DNA from 3 places in the Pantoea eucrina genome. Region 1 is predicted to be linked to each of the others. Evidence: predicted binding sites of a transcription regulator. Region 1 holds the regulator's gene; each other region holds the start of a gene.

Region 1 (7,536 bases):
CTGATGATGGCCAAAGATTTCTTTTACGGTATGGCGGTCGCCGTGCCGCTCGGGTTGTTCTACTTCACCTGGGTTCTGCCTGCCACGCAGCAGAGTGCGCTGCTGCTTTGCATCGCCATCGGCCTGCTCGGCTTTGTCGGCGGTATCTTTGTGCAGCGGCGGCAGATTGGCACGCTGGGCGCGCTGATCGGCACAATCAATGTGCTGGTGCTGGATAACCCGATGAAGTTTGAATTCAACGTGTTTCTGGATAACGCGCTGGGGCAGTGGATCGGCAGCTTTGTCGCCATGATGGTGATTTTGCTGATTCGCGATAAATCCAAAGCGCGTACCGGCCGCAAACTGCTGAATCGCCTGATGTATGCTGCTGTTGCAGCGCTGACGACGAATCAGGCCCGGCGCCGGGAAAACCATCTGCCGGCGCTTTATCAGCAGCTTTTTCTGCTGCTCAATCTGTTTCCGGGCGATATCGATAAATACCGTATCGCCCTGACGCTGATTATTGGTCATCAGCGGCTGCGTAATGCAGAAGTGCCGGTCAATGCGGAGCTCTCCGCTTATCACCGGCAGCTGCGACACACCGCGGACCGGGTTATCTCAGCCAGCAGCGATGATAAGCGACGCGACGCGTTCAAAACGCTGTTGCAGGAGCTGGCTGGCTATCAGGAGAAGCTGGCGCATTATAGTGCCCCTGCCAGCGTCACGGAGCCGGTCGCCCGCCTGACGCAGATGCTGGACAAATATCAGAACACCCTCATCCAGATTTAAGCCTGCCGCCCCGGGCGGCGGCGGGTTTATGCCACGCTGACACAAATCGGCTGCGCGTTGCCATCTATACTTTCCTGACGGATGCATACTGACAGGAGAATATCGATGTCCGCTTCTTTGCAGCAACATGAACTCTTCAAAACCGGCTTCTTCGCTGCGGGTCAATGGCATGCCGCCTCCGCGACGTTTGACGTAACCAATCCGGCGACCGGCGAGGTGATTGCCCGCGTCGCCAAAGCGGGTAAAGCGGAAACCGAACAGGCGATCGCTGCCGCGCAGCGCGCTTTCCCCGGCTGGCGGGATAAAACGGCCAAAGAGCGATCCGGGATCCTGATGCGCTGGTATCAGCTGATCGTGGAAAACAAACGCTGGCTTGCAGAGCTGATGACCGCCGAGCAGGGTAAGCCGGTCAAAGAGGCGGAAGGCGAAGTAGAGTATGCCGCGAGCTTTATTCAGTGGTTTGCAGAAGAGGCAAAGCGCGCTAACGGCGAGATTATTCCGCCCGCTAAACCCGGCTCGCGTATTCTGGCCACGCGTGAACCGGTTGGCGTGGTCGCGGCGATTACCCCCTGGAATTTCCCGATGGCGATGCTGACCCGTAAGCTTGGGCCGGCGCTGGCCGCAGGCTGCACCGGGATTATTAAACCGGCGAACAATACACCGCTCAGCGCGTTTGCCCTGATAGCCCTGGCGCAGCAGGCTGGCGTGCCGGACGGCGTGCTCAATGCCGTCGCGGGCGATACTCAGGCGATCAGCGACGCTATCATGGCCTCACGCGCAGTGCGCAAAATCTCGTTTACCGGTTCCACTGCCGTGGGCAAAACGCTGATGCGCAATGCGGCTGAGACGATGAAAAAGGTCTCCATGGAGCTGGGCGGCAACGCGCCATATATCGTCTTTGAAGATGCGGATATTGACGCTGCGGTACAGGGTGCGATTGCCAATAAATTCCGCAATGCCGGTCAGGTCTGCGTGAGCGTGAATCGTTTTTATATCCATGAGCAGATTTACGATCGCTTTGTTACGCAGCTGGCAGAAGCGGTTAATCAGCTCAAAGTCGGGAACGGTATGGATGAAGGCGTAATCGTCGGGCCGCTGATCGCTGCCTCCGCGCTGGAAAAAGTTGAAGAGCATGTGCAGGATGCGGTGCGTAAAGGTGGCCGAATTGTCACCGGTGGCGAACGGCATGCGCTGGGCGGCAATTTCTGGCAGCCCACGGTTATTGCCGGGGCGCAGGAGAGCATGATGCTGGCGCAGGAGGAGACATTTGGTCCGGTTGCGGCCTGCTTCCGCTTCAGCAGTGAAGAGGAGGTAATCGGGCGGGCGAATGATACCGAATATGGTCTGGCTGCCTACTTCTATACGCAGAATCTGCAGCGGGTGTTCCGCGTCGCTGCCGCGCTGGAAGCGGGGATGATCGGTATTAATGAGTGCGCGGTCTCTACTGAGGTGGCGCCGTTTGGCGGGATTAAAGAATCAGGTCTGGGACGCGAAGGCTCAGTGCTGGGTATTGAAGAGTACCTGGAAGTCAAAGCGCTGCATCTGGGCGGTCTCTCTTAGCAGGAGGATACAGCATGCGAACCGAGCGTTTCGATTTTGATGAAATCGTCGATCAGGCCCACTTCTACAGTCAGTTTGGCGAGCGTTTTATGCTGAACGAGGCCGCTATTCGCGATCCGGACGATCTCTGGCGGGTGATGACCGGTGAACAGCTTCCGCTGCCGCTGGAAATTGTCTTCGTTAATCTGGGGAGAGGGCAGAAACGCCGGTATAGCGCACTGATCCTGCTATTTGAAAAGGCAAAAGAGGAGCTGGAGGGCCAGCTCCGCTTTACCGCTCAGTAATACAACCCAAAAAGGGCCCCGCAAAGCGGGGCCAAAGGGTTCGTCAGGGGTGACGAGGAATTACTTATAGAGTTCGGCGGTCACATGATAGCTGTCGCCGGTACGCGCTTCGATGACGCGGTAAGCACTGGCGCCCTGCGCATCAGCTTTCTGAGAAAGCTGTTCGCGATAATCCATTGGTGAACCGCCGGTACCGCTGATTGAGATGGTGCTGCCAGCAGGCTGCAGATTTTGTGCTGATTCACTGGTAACCAGTTGAGCCGCAGAGGCGCCAAAGGCAAACAGAGAGAGCAGGCCAGCCGTTGCAAGAGTTGTTTTGATTTTCATGATGTATCTCCTCGTTAGCATCAACAACCTGCAGCTACACCAGAGTAAGCGGGTCGTCGATTAGCATCGGCGTTGTATCACGCCGGTTGACAGTTATTTATAGAGTTCAGCTGTAGCGTGGTATGTGTTGTCGTTATAAGCCTCGATAACACGATACGCTTTTGCGCCCTGCGCATCGGCTTTCGCATTCAGCTGCTGGTGGATATCCATTGGCGAGCCGCCCACGCCGCTGACGCTGATGGTGCCGGCAGACTGCAGGTTCGCTGCCTGATCGGCAGAAATAGAATCTGCTGCAGAAGCGCCAAATGAGAGTGCAGAAAGAATGCTTAGGGTGGCGATAGCCGCTTTAACGTTCATGGTATTTTCCTCGTCTGTGATTTTTATCTTTTTAGTTAGTGTGATTTGCGTCACGAAAAGAAGTATAGATCTAATCACGCGGGAAATTAATACTTCGCTAATAATGTTTCGTTGTTATCCTTTATCCTTATGCCACCTTTTTATAACGTTAAGTTATTAAAATCGGCTATTTTTCATCCGTTAAGCGCTTTTTTTTCGCAAAAACAGTGATCTGCGTCAAATTAACTTTTCGTGCCAAAGTTTATGGTCAATGCCGCTGCACGCTGGCGAGAAAATTAGTTAAAACGGGCGAAAGAGCGGTTACAGGCAGGAGAATATATGGCTGAGAGTAACAGGAGCTTAAAGGTCTGACCTATATCAGCCAGCCTGATAACCTTTAGCGATAAAGGCGGGGCGAAGTAACAGAGGACATCAGGTATCTGAACGCCAGAAGGTGCCGGCAGACTGGCCACCGGCAAAGAAGTGTTACAGCTCCTGCTCAAACAGCACCAGTACCGCGTCATAGAGCTGCTTAACGGTAAAAGCACGCGCCGGGGTGATGAAAATGGTGTCATCGCCGGCGATAGTACCCAGAATTCCTTCTGCTTTGCCGAGAGAATCGAGCAGGCGGGCAATCAGCTGCGCGGCGCCCGGGCTGGTATGAATCACGACCAGCGCTTCATTGTAATCGATATCCAGCACCAGGTTTTTCAGCGGGCTGGTAGCGGTAGGGACGCCCAGTTCAGCGGGCAGGCAGTAAACCATCTCCATTTTCGCGTTGCGCGTGCGCACCGCGCCAAACTTTGTCAGCATGCGGGAGACTTTTGACTGATTGATATTTTCAAAGCCATCTTCCTGCAGCGCCTGCACGATTTCGCCCTGAGAGCTGAATTTTTCTTCTTTAAGCAAGGCTTTAAATGCCTTGATAAGGTCGTCTTGTTTTGAAGGATTACGCATAAGCTACCAATGAATGAGAGGCGCAGCAGGCAACAAGCCTGCAGCTGATAAATTATTATGCATTTAGATGAATTTTTATGCAATGCGTCAGCAGCGACTTTCGCCATACGTCCGCGCGGGACGGGCATTCTAGCAGAAACTGGCTACGCACCAAAATCGCGCGCTGACGCGCAAAGCAGAGGTTGCAAAGTTGTTATACTATTGACGTGGTAACAACCAGATCGACGATCAAAGCCGTATATCTCTGCTGGCTGCGATAAGATCATTCAGGCGCTTCTGAAACAGAGCGGTATCGGAAGCAGATAGCAGCAGGCTGCCTGTGCGCAACGGCTATGTCGCTATCGCCTGAGATGTTGACTAAACTCGTAAGCTGATGGATTTCTGGCATATCTTTGCCCCATCTTAATAAGGAGTTCAGGATGAAAGTTGCCGTTCTCGGAGCCGCTGGCGGTATTGGCCAAGCGCTGGCTCTGCTGCTCAAAACGCAGTTACCCGCGGGTTCCGCCCTCTCTCTCTATGATATTGCACCGGTCACGCCTGGCGTGGCGGTCGATCTCAGCCATATCCCTACCGCTGTGACGGTTGAAGGTTTTAGCGGTGAAGATGCCACCCCTGCGCTGAAGGGGGCCGACGTGGTCCTGATTTCTGCCGGGGTAGCGCGTAAGCCCGGCATGGATCGCGCGGATTTGTTTAACGTTAACGCGGGCATTGTCCGTAACCTGATCGCGCAGGTAGCCAGCACGGCACCTAAAGCGCTGATTGGCGTCATTACTAATCCGGTTAATACCACCGTGGCGATCGCCGCAGAGGTGCTGAAAAAAGCCGGCGTTTACGATAAAAACCGGCTGTTTGGCGTCTCCACGCTGGATGTCATTCGTGCTAATACCTTTGTCGCTGCGCTCAAGGGTAAACAGCCAGGAGAAGTAGAGGTGCCGGTCGTGGGCGGCCACTCTGGCGTGACCATTCTGCCGCTGCTGTCGCAGGTGCCGGGCGTCAGCTTCAGCGAGCAGGAGATCGCCGATCTTACAAAGCGTATTCAGAACGCCGGCACCGAAGTGGTAGAAGCCAAAGCGGGTGGCGGATCGGCGACTCTCTCAATGGGGCAGGCCGCCGCACGCTTTGGTCTGTCGCTGATCCGTGCGCTGCAGGGTGAGGCCAATGTAGTTGAATGCGCCTATGTCGAAGGCGATGGTGAATATGCGCGCTTCTTTTCTCAGCCGCTGCTGCTGGGGAAAAACGGGATTGCCGAACGTCGCCCGCTGGGCACGCTGAGCGAATTTGAACAGCAGGCGCTGAACGGCATGCTGGAGACGCTGAAAAAAGATATTGCGCAGGGTGAAGAGTTTGTGAAGCAGTAACTCCTGTTACGCAGTGTGAAACGCCCGGCTGAAGCCGGGCGTTTTTGTTACAGTCCGCCAGATTTGAAGGTCTGCGTCGCCGCCGTGCCATTGCCGGCAGGCGTTTTGCGTCCCAGCGTTTCCATACGCACCTGGAAGGGCGGGAAAGGCATCTCAATATTGTGCTCCGCGAAGCCCCGCAGAATGAGCTGATGCAGCTCATGCCGCAGCGGCATGCGATGGCCCATCTCTGCCGCATGCACGCGCAGCTCAAACAGCTGAATACCCTGCTGCAGGTCCACCAGGTAAACTTCCGGCGGCGGCATATCCAGCACATAGGTGCAGCGCTCGGCCGCCTGTTTCAGTATGGTGGTGGCTTCTTCACTGTTTACGCGCGCCGGCGCCGGAATCGTCAGCACCACACGCGTAACGGAATCTGACAAAGACCAGTTCACGAACTGCTCGGTAATAAACGCTTTATTGGGCACGATAATCTCTTTCCGGTCCCAGTCGGTAATGGTGGTCGCGCGGGTGTTAATACGCGTAATGCTGCCGGTAAGATCGCGAATAGTGACGGTATCGCCGATGCGGATCGGTTTTTCAAACAGGATAATCAGGCCGGAGATAAAGTTGGCAAAAATCTCCTGCAGGCCAAATCCGAGCCCAAGACCCAGTGCAGCGACCAGCCACTGCAGCTTTGACCACTCCACGCCAATCATTGAGAAGCCTATCAGGCCCCCCATCAGCATCAGCGCATATTTGGTCAGCGTCGTAATGGCGTAGCCGGTACCCGGCGCGAGGCTGAGATGCTGCAGCAGCGCCAGCTCCAGCAGCGCAGGCATATTGCGGACCAGCTGCGTGGTGATGATCAGCACCAGAATGGCGATAAGCACCGCACCCAGCGTGATAGGCTGCACACTCTCAACGCCCTGAACCGTGGTACTGGCATCCCAGAGCGGAATGTTATCGAGGAAGCTAAACGCGGAGTGGATTTCCGACCAGAGCAGGATCACCGATACCAGTGCAATCAGCGTCAGGATAGAGCGCACCAGCCGCAGCGACTGCGCACTGATGGCATCGAGGTCAATCACCGGCTCATCAATTTCAATGGTGTCAGTATTGGTGGCGCTCTGCTGCTCTTTTTCTTCTTCACTGCGGGCGCGATTGGCCAGCATATCAGCGCGACGCTGGCGGGCGCGATCGAACGCAATGCGTCGGCGCTGAATCAGCATCCAGCGGCGAATAATGTGATAAATCACCAGCAGGAAGAACCAGATACAGACTGAGGTTTCCAGGCGAGCCAGCAGCGCCTGGGCGGTTGCCAGATAGCCGATGCAGGATGCAAAAGCGGCCACCAGCGGAATGGCGATCATCAGGTTCCACAGGATGCGATTGACAAAATTATCACCGCTGCCCTCTTTATCAAGATAAAGCGGAATACCGGCGCGCTTCAGGCTGACCGTGACAATGCTCAGTGCACCGCAAATCAGCACAAAACAGAGTCGTCCCAGCGTCGCGGAAAACTGCGGATCTTCCAGATTGCCAAAGGCGATCAGCAGCATGATCAGCGGTACAATCAGCCCAACCGTCAGCGAATAGTAGCGCATGGCGCGCGCCACCCGCGTCTGCGGCCAGCGAAAATGCACGACAAACAGGCCGTCGTGACGGGCAAAGGCGGCGCTAATCATAAACGCCCACAGCAGAGGCAGCGTGGCGGTAATGCCATCCCCTATCGCCACGGCAAACGGATAGGGCCACGCATGCTGCAGGCCATACCCCAGTGCCGCCCAGAGCACCGGCAGCGGCAGCGCCACCAGAATGGACCAGAATACCGTCCGCAGCGTCAGACTGAAGCGATCCTGTGTCACTTTGCCCACGCGGCTGGCGGCGCGCGCCATAAACGCGTTGTAGTGGCGGCGTGAGCTGATGCTGAAACCCACCAGCAGCACGGCACCCATAATCGGCAG
Region 2 (7,536 bases), 330 kb from region 1:
TGAACAGACGCGAGGAAGCGGACTGAATCTGCTGCACCTGCAGGCCGAAATCCTGCCCGTTAACCGGACGCCCTTTGGCATTAGGCTCATTAACCAGCCCGAGCGGTTGCTCCAGCTTGCCATCAATATATTGCTGACCGCGATCGGTCGGCTTTGAGCTACAACCCGCTAATAGCGCCAGAAATGCGCCAGTGAGTGCATACTTTACCTGGTGTCCGTTCATGACTCTCTCTTGTTGTCGGTTGTTCGCCCGGCGACGATAGCAAAGCCCTGGTCATAATGAAATCTGCCACCCGCCATCGCCTTCACATCTGTACGTTTTTTCATCCGGATGCGACATTATTCAGCAACTGCTTATGGATTTCACCCGTTAAGCGCAAAAAGGGGTTGCATCGTCACGCGCCAGGTGTATAGTGCGCATCCACGGACGCGGGGTGGAGCAGCCTGGTAGCTCGTCGGGCTCATAACCCGAAGGTCGTCGGTTCAAATCCGGCCCCCGCAACCAATTCTTCTTAATGAAGAGACAATATGAAGTGTCGCTCAGGCGACAGACGGACGCGGGGTGGAGCAGCCTGGTAGCTCGTCGGGCTCATAACCCGAAGGTCGTCGGTTCAAATCCGGCCTCCGCAACCAATTGTCTTAAGAAGAATACAATGTGAAACGTCGCTCAGTGCGACAGACGGACGCGGGGTGGAGCAGCCTGGTAGCTCGTCGGGCTCATAACCCGAAGGTCGTCGGTTCGAATCCGGCCCCCGCAACCAATTCTTCTGATGAAGAAACATAAAACACCTTAACGGGTGTTTTTTTGTTTCTGCCGCCGGAAAAAAGCGGCATTGCTGCCGCCCTGCCCTTACCGCCGTGCCAGCACGCCGCCTTTATCAAAATAGGCTTTGATACCGTGAAAAATCGCTTCGGCCACCTGATGCTGATAGCGTGCGGTTCGCAGCTTGCGCTCCTCCTCCACGTTACTGATAAACGCCGTCTCAACCAGAATTGACGGGATATCGGGCGCTTTCAGCACGGCAAAACCCGCCTGATCAACCGTACGCTTATGCAGATGATTGATGTGCCCCATGCGCGCCAGTACCTCTTTGCCAAATTTCAGGCTGTCACTGATGGTCTGACGCTGCACCATATCGAACATCGTGTGGTCGAGATAGCGATCGCCGCTCATGCTGACGCCGCCAATCAGATCGGCTTCGTTCTGCGTCTGTGCCAGGAAACGGGCTGCGGCAGAGGTCGCGCCGCGCGTGGAGAGCGCGAATACCGAAGAGCCACGCGCTGCCCGGCTGGTAAACGCATCGGCATGAATCGAAACAAACAGATCGGCACGCTGCTTGCGCGCTTTTGCCACCCGCACGCGCAGTGGAATAAACACATCTTCGTTACGCGTCATGTAGGCTTTCATATTGTGCTCTTTATCGATCAATGCCCGCAGGTAGCGACCAATCTTCAGCACAATATCCTTTTCACGCGTTTTGTATTTGCCGTGCGCACCGGGATCTTCGCCGCCGTGTCCGGGATCGATCATGATAATGATCGGACGATCGCGCCCCGCCTTACCCGGCAACGGTGCCTGCGCAGGCTGATCGCGCTCCAGATCGCCTTTGTTGTAATCGTTGAGCAGCGCCAGCAGCGGATCGTCGGCGTGCGATGCCTGACTGGGATACAGATCCACCACCAGCCGGTTTTTGATACCGGCCACGGGCGCCAGGGTAAAGGTTTTTGGTGCGACGTTACGCTTCAGCTCCAGCACAATCCGTACCGTGTGCGGATCAAACTGCCCGACCCGGGCCGTTTTGATAAAGGGATCGTCTGTGCGCACCAGCTTATTGATGCCTTTCAGCGCCGGATTGATATGCAGATTTTTGATATCAATGACCAGGCGTTCAGGGTTGCTCAACGCAAACTGCTTGTAGTGCAGCGGGATATTCGACTCCAGCGTGACGCGGGAGTACGTTGATGAAGGCCAGATGCGTACCGCAACAATGTGCTGACTCGCTGCCAGCCCGGTACGCGTTACGCTAAGTAGCCATAGCGCACCGGCACCTTGTAATAACCGTCTTCGGGAAAAAGCCTGGGACATGCCACTCCAACTACTGTGTTATGTATAAATCTGCGTCAGCCGACGCTCAGAAAGCGAAAACTTTATCCAATCTGGCAACGCTTGTCTCGTCGGAAAAGCCAGATAATGCAGGCTGTTATCAACGGATGCATCTGAAAAATCGTAAAGTAACGTCAGGCGCAACGCTTGCAATACGGCGAAAAACAGAATAAAAATACACTAATTACGAATAACCATTCACAGAGGGTGCACCGTGAAGGAACGCAGTACCGAGCTGGTTCAGGGTTTTCGCCATACCGTTCCCTATATTAATGCCCATCGCAACAAGACGTTTGTCATCATGCTGGGCGGCGAAGCCATTGAGCATGAAAACTTCTCCAGTATCGTTAACGATATTGGCCTGCTGCATAGCCTGGGCATCCGTCTGGTGGTGGTCTATGGCGCACGTCCGCAGATTGATGCCAGCATGGCGCAGCAGCAGCTGGAGCCTCTCTATCACAAACACACCCGCGTGACCGATGCGCAATCGCTGGAGCTGGTAAAGCAGGCGGCGGGCCGTCTGCAGCTTGATATTACGGCGCGTTTGTCGATGAGCCTTAACAACACGCCGCTGCAGGGCGCGCATATTAATGTCGTCAGCGGTAACTTTATCATTGCCCAGCCGCTGGGCGTGGATGATGGCGTTGACTACTGTCACAGCGGACGCATTCGCCGTATTGATGAAGAGGCGATTCACCGCCAGCTGGATAATAACGCGATTGTACTGCTCGGCCCGGTCGCCGTCTCTGTAACCGGCGAAAGCTTTAATCTCACCTCAGAAGAGGTTGCCACGCAGCTCGCCATCAAGCTCAAGGCAGAGAAGATGATTGGCTTCTGCTCCGAGCAGGGCGTGACCGATCGCGCTGGCACAATTATTTCAGAGCTGTTTCCCGGTGATGCGCAGGCGCGCATTGATGAGATGGAGAGCGACGGCGATTTTCTGTCCGGTACGGTGCGCTTTCTGCGCGGCGCGGTGAAAGCGTGTCGCAGCGGCGTGCGCCGCAGCCATCTGATCAGCTATCAGGAGGATGGCGCACTGCTGCAGGAGCTCTTCTCACGCGACGGTATCGGTACACAGATTGTTATGGAATCTGCTGAGCAGATCCGGCGCGCCAACATCAACGATATTGGCGGCATCCTGGAACTGATCCGTCCGCTGGAGCAGCAGGGTATTCTGGTACGGCGCTCGCGTGAACAGCTGGAGATGGAGATCGATAAGTTTACCATCATCCAGCGCGATAATATGACCATCGCCTGTGCCGCGCTCTACCCGTTCCCGGATGAGCAGATTGGCGAAATGGCGTGTGTGGCAGTACATCCCGACTATCGCAGCTCATCACGCGGCGAGCTGCTGCTGGATCGCGTGGCGCTACAGGCGCGGCAGATGGGGTTAAAAAAGCTGTTTGTGCTCACCACCCGCAGCATTCACTGGTTTCAGGAGCGGGGCTTTACGCCAGTAGATATTGAGTCGCTGCCAGAGAGCAAGCAGCAGATGTATAACTATCAGCGTCGTTCAAAGGTGCTGATGGCAGATTTAAAATAAGCCACGTATTCCAGGGCCGCATAAATGCGGCCCCTGCGTGATCCTGTAGGGGCGCCATTTATGGCGCCCTGGCCACACGGGAAATTCCGGGCCGCGTTATTTTCCCCCAGGGCCGCATTAATGCGGCCCCTACAGACCGGTGATATTTTTCGTAGGGGCGCCATTTATGGCGCCCTGCCCTGGCCACATTATCCTGTACGAAGCTTTACGCGTCAGACGTCGCGCCAAGCCGTGACAGCAGGCCGCTGCGGCGCTGCGTGCGCAGCTGGACTGCGCGACGGAAAATGTTTTCATCACTGTAGAGCGTCAGCTGCCTGCGGGCACGCGTAATCGCGGTATAAATTAACTCCCGCGTCAGCACCGGTAAAAACTGGGCCGGCATCACCAGCGCGGTGTGCTCAAACTCCGAACCCTGCGACTTGTGCACCGTCATGGCCCAGGCGGTATCGTGTGCCGGCAGTCGGCTCGGCTGGACCGCTTTGATGGTCCCGTCCGGCAGCGGGAAGAAGACCTTCAGCACGCCCTCCTCGTCTGTCAGCGTGATACCGATATCGCCGTTAAACAGGCCCAGCGCGCTGTCATTGCGCGTGACCATTACCGGCCGTCCCGGATACCAGCGGCTGCCGCCTGCGGGGCGACGGATCAGCTGCAGCTGTATCAGCTTCTGCTCAATACGCTGATTGAGTCCTTCCACGCCAAACGGCCCTTCGCGCAGCGCGCACAGCAGCTGATAGCGGCCGAAAGAGGCGAGGATATCAGCCGGCGCGGCATCCTCAGCTACCTGCTGCAGAAAGTCCCGATAACCAGCACCAATCTCATTCAGCATTCGCTGATACGCTTCACCGCTGTTTAGCGGCGCACGCGCAATATCACTGAAATTGCTCTGAAAGGCGCGCTCCACCGCCTGCGCATCACCGGCGTTAACGGCTGCTGCCAGCTGGCCGATGCCGGAGCTGGCATCAAAACGGTAGCTTTTACGCAGCAGGCAGATCGCATCGCGCACCGCGGGTGCTGCGGTTTCATTACTGCCGCCGATCTCACAGCCGGTCATCAGCGTCAGCTGCGTGGCGCGCACCGGACTGTAGCCCGCCTCCGCACAGCGACAGATATCGCCCAGTACCGCTCCCGCCTCTACGGAGGCAAGCTGGTCGCGGTCGCCGAGAAAAATTACCCGCGCCTGCGATGGCAGCGCGGCAATCAGGCTGGCCATCATGCCGAGATCCACCATGGAAGCTTCATCCACCACCAGCACATCGAGATGCAGCGGATTACCGGCATGGTAACGCAAACGCTGCGTTTCAGGCTGTGCGCCCAGTAGGCGATGCAGCGTGGTGGCCTCCTCCGGAAAGCGCTGGCGCTCCTGCTCGCTGACCGCCAGCTGCTGCAGCGCTTTTCCCAGTGACTCCGTCAGGCGCGCCGCCGCTTTGCCGGTTGGGGCCGCCAGCTGAATGCGCAGCGCGCCGTCGCTCAGGCGGATCAGCGCCGCCAGCAGTTTTGCCACGGTGGTGGTTTTGCCGGTGCCCGGCCCGCCGGAAATCACCGCGGTCTTCTGCGTTAATGCGACAGCAGCGGCAATCTTCTGCCAGTCATCCGGCGCGGTGCCAAACAGCGCATCCAGCACGCTGCGTACCTGCTCCGGGGCAAACGGCTGCGGCGCAGCCTGAGGATGGAAAAAGCGCGCCACGTCACCTTCATGATGCCATAAGCGATGCAGATAGAGCCGGTCGTCGCTCAGTACAACAGGGGCCGCGCGATCGCGGGAGCTGAGCGCATCCCAGCCCGCCAGCAGGCTGTGCCAGTCGTGCGGATCGCCTGCTGCCTGCCAGATCGCCTGCGCCAGTTCGGGATGACGGCCGCGAAACAGCTGCTCGCGGTTAAGCTGGGCCAGCGGCAGGCAGACATGCCCTTCTCCGGCTTCAGCGCTGAGACAGGCAGCAGCCAGTAAGCGGGCGGGTTCATCGCTGGTGGCTATCAGCTGAGCAAACTGCACGTCCAGCGGGCGCAGCAGCCGCAGCTCTGTTGCCTGCTTTAATAGCGTAGTGATATCGCTCATGCATCCTCTCCCTGCCCGCGAAACAGGCTATCAAGTTGTGTGACAAATTCAGCGGCAGGACGGGTGAAAAAGACGCCATTATCAGGCGAACTGCCATCCATACCGCGCAAAAACAGATAAAACACGCCGCCCATATGCTGCTCATAGTCGTAATCGGGCAGCCGGTGCTGCAGAAACCGGTGCAGCGCCAGCGTATAGAGCTGATACTGCAAATCGTAGCGATGGTCAATCATCGCCTGTGCCATGGCATCCGGGGTATAGGCTTCATGACTCTCCCCCAGCCAGTTGGATTTATAATCCAGCAGGTAATATTTTCCGTCCCGGCGAAACACCAGGTCGATAAAGCCTTTGAGCATGCCCTGCACCTGACTGAAGTTAAGTGCGGGCGCCTGCGCAGAGAGCGGGTCATGCTGGCGCATCAGCCGGTCCAGCGCGGGAGCGGTAAGCAGAGCGCTGATAGGCAGATAAAACTCCATCTCAATCAGGCGGTCGCGTGCGGCCACGTCAGCCAGCCGGATCTGCTGCGCATTAAGCGGCGTAGTCACAACCCGCTCAATCCAGCTGCTCAGCACCGGCTGCCAGTGCAGCGGGTAGCCGTTCTGCTGCAGATGCTGCTCCAGCAGCTCCGTCCCTGGCGGCTGGGTAAAGTCGATCGACTCAAACAGCTCATGCAGAAACGTACCCGGTGCGGCACCGCGCGGAAAATGATGTGGCGTCAGCACAACCTCTTCGGTCGCCGCCTGCTGCTCTTCACCCGCCGCTTCCAGGTCGAAGTGGGGCACCACCTCCAGCAGGCGATGCGCGCTGTGCTGCTGCAGACCTGAATAGCTGGTCACGCGCCACGATTCAGCCAGCTGGCGCGATATCGCGCGTGCATGCAGATCGTCGCGTACGCCAGCCTGCACCTGCCAGCGTGCGGCTTCAGCACGATCGGCCATCACCACCTCGCACCCTTCGCCGTTCAGCGCTTCCAGCAGCGCGCCGAGCTGCTCTGCCGTCGCCGCTTCGCCGCGCTGCAGCAGATAGCCCAGCGCACTTTTATGCAGGTCGCTCTCGCCTTCTTTTTTGCGCGCGCCGCGAAACAGCGGCGCCACGCCGATGCTGCAGTGATACACAGAGCGCGTCAGCGCAACATAAAGCAGGCGAAGATCTTCTGCCAGTCGCTCCTGTTCCGCCAGCGCCAGGCTCTGCTCATCGCCCTGCAAATCCAGCACCGCGCTGAAATTATCGCGGTCGTGGTAAAGCGCAATATCTGCTTCACGGAACCCGGCTGCAAACGGCAGCCAGACCAGCGGATACTGCAGCCCTTTGGATTTATGGATGGTGACGATCTGCACCAGATGGCGGTCGCTCTCCAGTCGCAGCTGCTGGCTGGCCGACTGACTGTCGGGCCGCGCTATCTGCTGTGCCAGATAACGTACCAGCGCATGCGGGCTGTCAAGCTGCGATGCCGCTTCCTGCAGCAGCTCCCCCAGATGCAGCAGATCGGTCAGGCGGCGCTCGCCATTTTCCGACGCCAGCATATTTTCGGCCAGCTGGCGCTCCAGCATAATTTCCCGCAGCATTGGCAACACACCGCGCTGATGCCAGAGGCGCTGCCAGCGCGCAAAGGTATCTACCAGCGTGTCCCAGCCGCGCGCATCGCGATCGAGCGCATCCAGCTGAGCCGCATCCAGCGCAAATAGCGAAGTCGCCAGCGCCGTACGCAGCATCCGCTCCTGTTCCGGAGCCAGAATAGCGCGCAGCAGCCAGAGCAGCTCGCGCGCTTCCGGTGTCGTGTAAACGCTGTCGCGGTTAGAGAGATAGACTGAGGGGATCGCGAGCTGCGCCAGCGCT
Region 3 (7,536 bases), 790 kb from region 1:
GTAATATAGGCGGGCATGGCGAGTGCTGACGGGGCGATAAAGTAAAAACGGTTGCCGGTGAATTTTGCCAGCGCCTGCGTAAGCGAGTGCACGGTACGGCCATATTTCAGATCGCCGACCATCGCGACGCTGAGGTTATCAAGCCGCCCCTGCGTTTCACGGATGGTAAAGAGATCGAGCAGGGTTTGCGTCGGATGCTGATTCGCACCATCGCCGGCGTTGAGGATCGGTACGCCGCCGGAAAATTCCGTGGCCAGACGCGCCGCACCCTCCTGCGGATGGCGCATCACGATAGCGTCAACGTAGGTGCCGATGACGGAAATGGTGTCGGCCAGCGTTTCGCCTTTCTTGCCCAGCGAGGTGTTACCGCCGTCGGCGAACCCGACCACCGATGCCCCCAGGCGATGCATCGCCGTCTCAAACGAGAGGCGGGTCCGGGTAGAGGCTTCGAAAAAACAGCTGGCAATCACATTATGCTTCAGCAGCTCAGGCTGCGGCTGCGCCTTAAGCCGGGCAGCGGTATGCAGCACCAGCTCCAGTTCATCGCGATTAAGATCGTTGATGGAAATGATGTGTTTGCGATATAGCGGGTTAGCCATAGCTTTCTCCTCAGTGCTGCCGGATAGCGGACAAAAAAAAGCCCCTTTACAGGGGCTTTATAACGATCGGTGAATAGCGGAAAGAAACAGCGGTGCCGCCTGCGTTCAGGCGGACGGGAGCGGCAAAATGTGGCTGGCACTGTGGCATATTTCCTCCGGCAAATTGTGGCGCATTATACGCATTCGCGGGCGGGCAGCAAGCGCTAAGTAAACGTTTGCCTGGCGTTAATCAGCGCTGAGCCAGCGTGGCCACCATCACTGCTTTAATGGTGTGCATGCGGTTTTCCGCCTGATCGAATACCACGCTGTGCGCCGACTCAAATACCTCTTCGCTGACTTCCATTCCGGCTTCCAGTCCGTACTGCGCCGCCAGCTGCTGGCCCAGCGTGGTTTTGTCATCGTGAAAAGCGGGCAGGCAGTGCAGAAACTTCACCTGCGGATTACCGGTCAGCGCCAGCATCGCGCTGTTAACCTGATAGGGGCGCAGCAGAGCGATACGCTCTTCCCACACCGATTTCGCCTCGCCCATAGAGACCCAGACGTCAGTATAGATAAAGTCTGCACCCTGCACGCCTTCGGCGATATTCTCCGTCAGCGTAATTTTGCCGCCGGTTTGCGCCGCCGCTGCCCGGCACGTCTCTACCAGCCCGCTCTCCGGCCAGCACGCTTCAGGCGCTACCAGACGCAAATCGAGCCCCGTCAGCGCGGCGGCCTCCAGCATGCTGTTGCCCATGTTATTGCGCGCGTCGCCCACATACACCAGCGTCATGTCGCTCAGCGCTTTACCCGGCAGCTGCTCCTGCATCGTGAGCAGATCGGCCAGCAGCTGCGTAGGATGAAACTCATCGGTCAGACCGTTCCACACTGGTACACCGGCGTGTTCAGCCAAAGTTTCCACCAGCGCCTGACCATAGCCGCGATACTGAATACCGTCATAGAAGCGTCCCAGCACCCGGGCGGTGTCTTTCATCGACTCTTTATGCCCAATCTGACTGCCGCCCGGCCCGAGATAGGTCACGTTTGCACCCTGATCGTAAGCGGCAACTTCGAAAGAGCATCGGGTACGGGTCGAGTCTTTTTCGAAGATGAGCGCAATATTTTTGCCGGTAAGGTAGCGCGGTTCACTGCCGCTTTTTTTGGCCTGCTTTAATTCAGCGGCCAGCGACAGCAGGCTGGCGATCTCTGCCGGAGTAAAATCCAGCAACCGCAGGAAATGTTTCGAATATAACTGGCTCATGCTTTGCTCCGTAAGCTGCTTAATAATGAATTAAAATTCAATTTAATGGTATGAATATTCATTTTCAACCCCGGCGCAAATAAACTTTCTGTTTTGTGTAGTGGCGCGCGAGGCAGTATGGGAAAATAATTGCATTCACTGCCACCATTTTGAGGACTCACACATGGCATACGAAGCATTGCTGGAAGAACAGCGCGAAGAGACGCGTCTGATCATCGAAGAGCTGCTGGATGACGGAAGCGATCCGGACGCGCTCTACACCATTGAACATCATCTCTCCTGCAACAACTTCGACTCGCTGGAAAAAGCGGCAGTTGATGCGTTTAAGCTGGGCTATGAAGTCACCGAGCCGGAAGAGCTGGAGCTGGAAGATGGCACCACGGTAATGTGTGTGGATATCCTCAGCGAATCTGCCCTGAAACCTGAACTGATCGATGCGCAGGTTGAGCAGCTGGTGAACCTGGTGGGCAAATACAACGTCGATTATGACGGCTGGGGTACCTACTTCGAAGATCCCAACGCGGAAGATGACGAAGACGAAGATGAAGAGATGGACGACGACGGCGAGGATAACGGCGTCCGTCACTGATTGTACCGGGCGGCGCCTGTCGCCCGTTTCACTTACCTGCCTGTAAAGACCACCGATGAATTACGCCCCGCTATTAGCACCCATCCACCAGTTCCTGCACTGTCGCACGCCTGAGGCGTGGATCGCAGAGGCGCGCAAACCGGAAAATCTTACGCTGCTGCTGACCGATCACATGGTATGTGAGCTGAAAGCGGCACAGACCGCCGTATGGCTGATCCGTAAATATGTGGCAGATAAACCGAGCGGTGAGGCGATTCTGGCGTGGCTCGAACCTTATGAGGCGTTTGTCTTTGGCGAAGCGCACAGCAGCGACTTCATCAATGCGCATAAAAATCTGACCAAAAGCGTTATCGTGCGCAACGAACTGCCGTGGGCGGATGAGATGGTGGAGAAGATGGTGCTGCTGATCAAAGAGGAGCTGCACCACTTTTATCAGGTATGGGAGATCATGCAGGCGCGCGGTCTGATTTACCGCAAAATCACCGCCAGCCGCTATGCAAAAGGGCTGCTGCGGGAGGTCACCACCCATGAGCCCGATACGCTGGTGGATAAGCTGATTTGCGGCGCCTATATTGAAGCGCGCTCCTGCGAACGGTTTGCCAGCCTGGCACCGCATCTGGATGCGCAGCTGGAGAAGTTCTATATCTCGCTGCTGCGTTCAGAAGCGCGTCACTATCAGGACTACCTTGCGCTGGCAGCGCAGATCTCACCGCGCGATATTACACCGCGCGTGCAGGCGATCGGCGCAGCGGAAGCGCGCCTGATCGGCGAGCCGGATACGGAGCTGCGCTTTCACAGCGGCGTGCCCGCGTTCTGAGTGCGGGCTTCTACGCCAGCGTTTTAAGCATCCGCACTTCGCAATCGACGTGACCGGTACAGCCCATGGCGCGGTCAATGTGCGTAAATCCCAGCGCTTCATAAAGCGCAATCGCCCGCGTCAGGCTGGCGGTGGTCTCCAGATAGCAGCGGCGGAACCCCTGCGCCTGGGCAAACGCCAGCGCGCGCAGCGCCAGTTCACGCGCCAGGCCGAGCCCGCGCACCTGCGGCAGAAAATACATCTTCTGGAGTTCGCAGATATCGGGCGCGCTGCACGCCAGCGGCGCAATGCCGCCGCCGCCCACGACGCTGCCTTCCAGCTCCACAATCCAGTAGGCGCTCCCTGGGGTACTGTAGAGTTCAAACAGGCTATCAAGCTGGGGATCGGCGACGGTATAGCCTTTATCCGCGGTCAGGCCAAACTCGGCTGACACCGTGCGGATCACCTGTGCAATCGGCTGGTTGTCCGCGGCGCAGATCGGGCGGACCTGCAGATTCAGTGAGGTGAGGGTGCTCATGGCAGAATTCCGGTAATAAAAAAGCCGGGCAGAGCCCGGCTTCGGTTAACGAACAGGTCTTAAGCGCTTACAATGCCGCAATCACGCCCTGCTGTTCAATCAGTTTTGCTTTTGACTGCTCCATCTCCGCCACGCGCTCGCGCTCTTTCGCGACCACCGCTTCCGGGGCGCGCGACACAAAGCCTTCGTTCGCCAGCTTGGTCTGGATCTTCTCAATCTCAACATCCAGCTTCAGCAGCTCTTTTGCCAGACGCTCCAGCTCCGCCTCTTTGTTGACCAGATCGGCCATCGGGATCAGCAGCTCTGCGCCCTCGACGATCTTGGTCACAGAGACCGGGCCTTTGTCGCCCGCCGGCAGGATCGTCAGGCTCGCGAGACGCGCCAGGCGGGAGAGGAAGTTGCGGTTCTCTTCCACGCGACGCTGTGCGTCAGCGGAACAGTCGCGCAGCAGCACATCCAGCGGCTTGCTCGGCGCGATGTTCATCTCAGCACGGATATTACGTACCGCGACAATCGCCTGTTTCATCCACTCAATGTCTGCCTGCGCTGCGGCATCCTCATTCGCCGCGTCATACTGCGGGAACGGCTGCAGCATAATGGTGTCATGATCGATGTTTTTCAGCACTTTTACGCGCTGCCAGATAGTTTCCGTAATAAACGGAATAATCGGGTGTGCCAGACGCAGCAGGGCTTCCAGCACCGTTACCAGCGTGTTGCGCGTGCCGCGCAGCTCCGCTTCGCTGCCGCTGTTCATCACCGGCTTGGTCAGCTCCAGATACCAGTCGCAGAACTGATTCCAGGTGAAGTCATAGAGAATATTGGCCGCGATATCGAAGCGATAGCTGTCCAGCGCCTCACGGTACGCTTTCACCGTGCGGTTAAACTCGCTCAGGATCCAGCGATCCGCCAGCGACAGCTTCAGTTCGCCACCCTGCTGACCGCAATCCTGATCTTCGGTATTCATCAGCACAAAGCGGCTGGCGTTCCACAGCTTATTACAGAAGTTGCGATAGCCTTCAAGACGCTTCATATCCCAGTTGATATCGCGTCCGGTTGAGGCCAGCGCGGCCAGCGTAAAGCGCAGGGCGTCAGTGCCTGATGGCACGATGCCGTCCGGGAACTGCTTCTCGGTGCGCTTGCGGATTTTTTCCGCCAGCTGCGGCTGCATCATGTTGCCGGTACGTTTCTCCAGCAGCGCTTCCAGCGAAATCCCATCAACCATATCGAGCGGATCGATGACGTTGCCTTTCGACTTCGACATCTTCTGTCCCTCTTCATCGCGGATCAGACCGGTCATATAGACGGTCTTAAACGGCACCTGCGGCTTGCCGTTTTCATCTTTGATAAAGTGCATGGTCAGCATGATCATGCGCGCGATCCAGAAGAAGATAATGTCGAAGCCGCTCACCAGCACGCTGGTGGGGTGGAAGGTGCGCAGCGCTTCGGTGTTCTCTGGCCAGCCAAGAGTAGAGAAGGTCCACAGGCCGGAGGAGAACCAGGTATCCAGCACGTCATCATCCTGACGCAGCGCCACGTCTGCAGCCAGATTATTTTCCTGACGCACTTCTTCTTCGGTGCGGCCGACATAGACGTTGCCGTCGTTGTCATACCACGCCGGAATGCGATGCCCCCACCAGAGCTGGCGTGAAATACACCAGTCCTGAATATCGCGCATCCAGGAGAAGTACATATTTTCATACTGCTTCGGTACAAACTGGATGTCGCCGTTCTCTACCGCTTCTACCGCAACTTTCGCCAGCGGGGCAGTACGCACGTACCACTGATCGGTCAGCATCGGCTCAATCACCACGCCGCCGCGATCGCCGTACGGCACCGTCAGGTCGTGTGGCTTGATCTCATCCAGCAGGCCCGCTTCATCCACGGCAGCGACAATCGCTTTACGCGCGGCAAAGCGCTCCATACCCTGAAACGCCGCCGGGATTTCATCGGAGCAGGCGGTGCTCGCTTCACCGTTGGTGTCAAACACCTCGGCACGGCTGCGGATATCGCCGTCAAAGGTCAGAATGTTGATCATCGGCAGCTTGTGACGACGACCCACTTCATAGTCGTTGAAATCGTGCGCCGGGGTGATCTTCACGCAGCCGGTGCCTTTTTCCATATCGGCGTGCTCATCACCCACGATCGGAATGCGACGATCTACCAGCGGCAGGATCAGCTCTTTGCCGATCAGATCTTTATAGCGTGGATCTTCCGGATTGACGGCAACGCCGGTATCGCCCAGCAGGGTTTCCGGACGGGTGGTGGCGACAACCAGATAATCTTTGCCGTCTGCCGTGGTCGCGCCATCCGCCAGCGGATAGCGGATATGCCACATCGAGCCTTTGCTTTCGCGGTTTTCTACTTCCAGATCGGAGATAGCGGTGCGCAGTTTAGGGTCCCAGTTTACCAGGCGTTTGCCACGGTAGATCAGGTTCTCTTTATAAAGGCGCACAAAAACTTCTTTCACCGCATTTGAGAGGCCGTCATCCATGGTGAAGCGCTCGCGCTCCCAGTCCACGGAGTTGCCGAGGCGGCGCATCTGGCGGGTAATAGTGCCGCCTGATTCCGCTTTCCACTCCCAGATTTTATCGATAAAGGCGTCACGACCATAATCCTGGCGCGTTTTCCCCTCTTCGGCGGCGATCTTACGCTCTACAACCATCTGCGTCGCAATACCGGCATGGTCAGTGCCCGCCTGCCACAGGGTATTTTTACCCTGCATGCGCTGGTAGCGGATCATGGTATCCATAATGGTCTGCTGGAAGGCGTGACCCATATGCAAGCTGCCGGTAACGTTCGGCGGCGGGATCATGATGCAAAAGCTTTCCTGGCTGGTGTCGCCATTCGGTTTAAAGTAGCCCTGCTGTTCCCAGTGCTCGTAGAGCGGCTGCTCGATATCTTGCGGGTTATATGTCTTGTCCATTTCTGCTATGTCGTTTGCGGCGGGGGTGGTGGCGCCGTTTTCAGTTGGAAACCAACGCTACGATAGGCTTTATAGCGATCGCGCGCCGGTTGTTTCAGGGATTCTTCATACGGTACGAAGTCTATCACTTCATGGAAAGCGGTGGCAAAATCTGCGAATGCCGGCAGCAGGCTGATCAGCAAATCGCGCGGCGCACTGCTGCGGCGCTGCGGCCAGGCAAGCTCTACCGGCGCACCGTAACGCGGGCCTTCACCCGCCAGATTATGTGGCACAAAGGCGTTAGCCGGGCGCTGCCACAGCGCCTCATCCAGCCGGTTCGCCTGCGCTTCGCTTTCACAGGCGATCAGGATACGTTTGCCTTCACGCCAGCGGGTAGCAGCCAGATCGCACACCAGCGCTTCAATAGCGCTAAGGCCATCACTGGCGCTTTCTGACTCTAAAACATAGAAGGTGGCGTTTTTCATGGCGGGCTAAATTCCATCAGTAACAACAGAGAGCATTGTGCGTCAGCGCGCGGCGTGCGTCCAACATTAAGGCCGATATCAGCAGCAGGAATGTTGTTGATGGCGTCATCACGTCCCGTACGCGCGTCAACCCGGGCGCCATTAATGGCTCCCCTAAATGGGAAATGCCGCCACAGGGGGCGCATTTATGCGCCCCTGGCCAATAACCGCACCGTATTGAACGCCATCGCGTCCCGTACGCGCATCGACCCGGGCGCCATGAATGGCGTCATCACGTTCCGCACACGCATCAAACCGGGCGCCATGAATGGCGCCCCTACGGGGGAAATGCCGCCACAGGACGCGCAATACCGATTAATCGTCGCCGTTCAGACCCGCACGGTTCAGCAG

Evidence for each region. Region 1 encodes ArgR, which controls arginine synthesis, uptake and breakdown. Its sites were predicted from a motif close to ANTGAATAAAAATACANT; they were not measured.
Region 2: argA (amino-acid N-acetyltransferase) is a predicted target of ArgR. The motif match lies at 2,269-2,286, and genes of this name have one in related genera.
Region 3: argF (ornithine carbamoyltransferase) is a predicted target of ArgR. The motif match lies at 1,861-1,878, and genes of this name have one in related genera.

The regions. Positions count from the first base shown of each region.
Region 1 is NZ_CP083448.1:3,001,788-3,009,323, reverse strand. Features, by position in the region: gene aaeB (p-hydroxybenzoic acid efflux pump subunit AaeB) at 1-768, shown strand, start outside; gene LAC65_RS14240 (NAD-dependent succinate-semialdehyde dehydrogenase) at 874-2,328, shown strand; gene LAC65_RS14235 (barstar family protein) at 2,343-2,612, shown strand; gene yhcN (peroxide/acid stress response protein YhcN) at 2,673-2,939, opposite strand; gene yhcN (peroxide/acid stress response protein YhcN) at 3,033-3,296, opposite strand; gene argR (transcriptional regulator ArgR) at 3,762-4,232, opposite strand; gene mdh (malate dehydrogenase) at 4,652-5,590, shown strand; gene mscM (miniconductance mechanosensitive channel MscM) at 5,638-7,536, opposite strand, start outside.
Region 2 is NZ_CP083448.1:2,668,406-2,675,941, forward strand. Features, by position in the region: gene mltA (murein transglycosylase A) at 1-223, opposite strand, end outside; tRNA gene LAC65_RS12745 (tRNA-Met) at 429-505, shown strand; tRNA gene LAC65_RS12750 (tRNA-Met) at 557-633, shown strand; tRNA gene LAC65_RS12755 (tRNA-Met) at 685-761, shown strand; gene amiC (N-acetylmuramoyl-L-alanine amidase AmiC) at 851-2,086, opposite strand; gene argA (amino-acid N-acetyltransferase) at 2,319-3,647, shown strand; gene recD (exodeoxyribonuclease V subunit alpha) at 3,853-5,700, opposite strand; gene recB (exodeoxyribonuclease V subunit beta) at 5,697-7,536, opposite strand, start outside.
Region 3 is NZ_CP083448.1:402,463-409,998, forward strand. Features, by position in the region: gene pyrB (aspartate carbamoyltransferase) at 1-599, opposite strand, end outside; gene argF (ornithine carbamoyltransferase) at 829-1,836, opposite strand; gene rraB (ribonuclease E inhibitor RraB) at 2,000-2,425, shown strand; gene miaE (tRNA isopentenyl-2-thiomethyl-A-37 hydroxylase MiaE) at 2,481-3,242, shown strand; gene LAC65_RS01860 (GNAT family N-acetyltransferase) at 3,253-3,759, opposite strand; gene LAC65_RS01865 (valine--tRNA ligase) at 3,827-6,682, opposite strand; gene LAC65_RS01870 (DNA polymerase III subunit chi) at 6,688-7,146, opposite strand; gene pepA (leucyl aminopeptidase) at 7,501-7,536, opposite strand, start outside.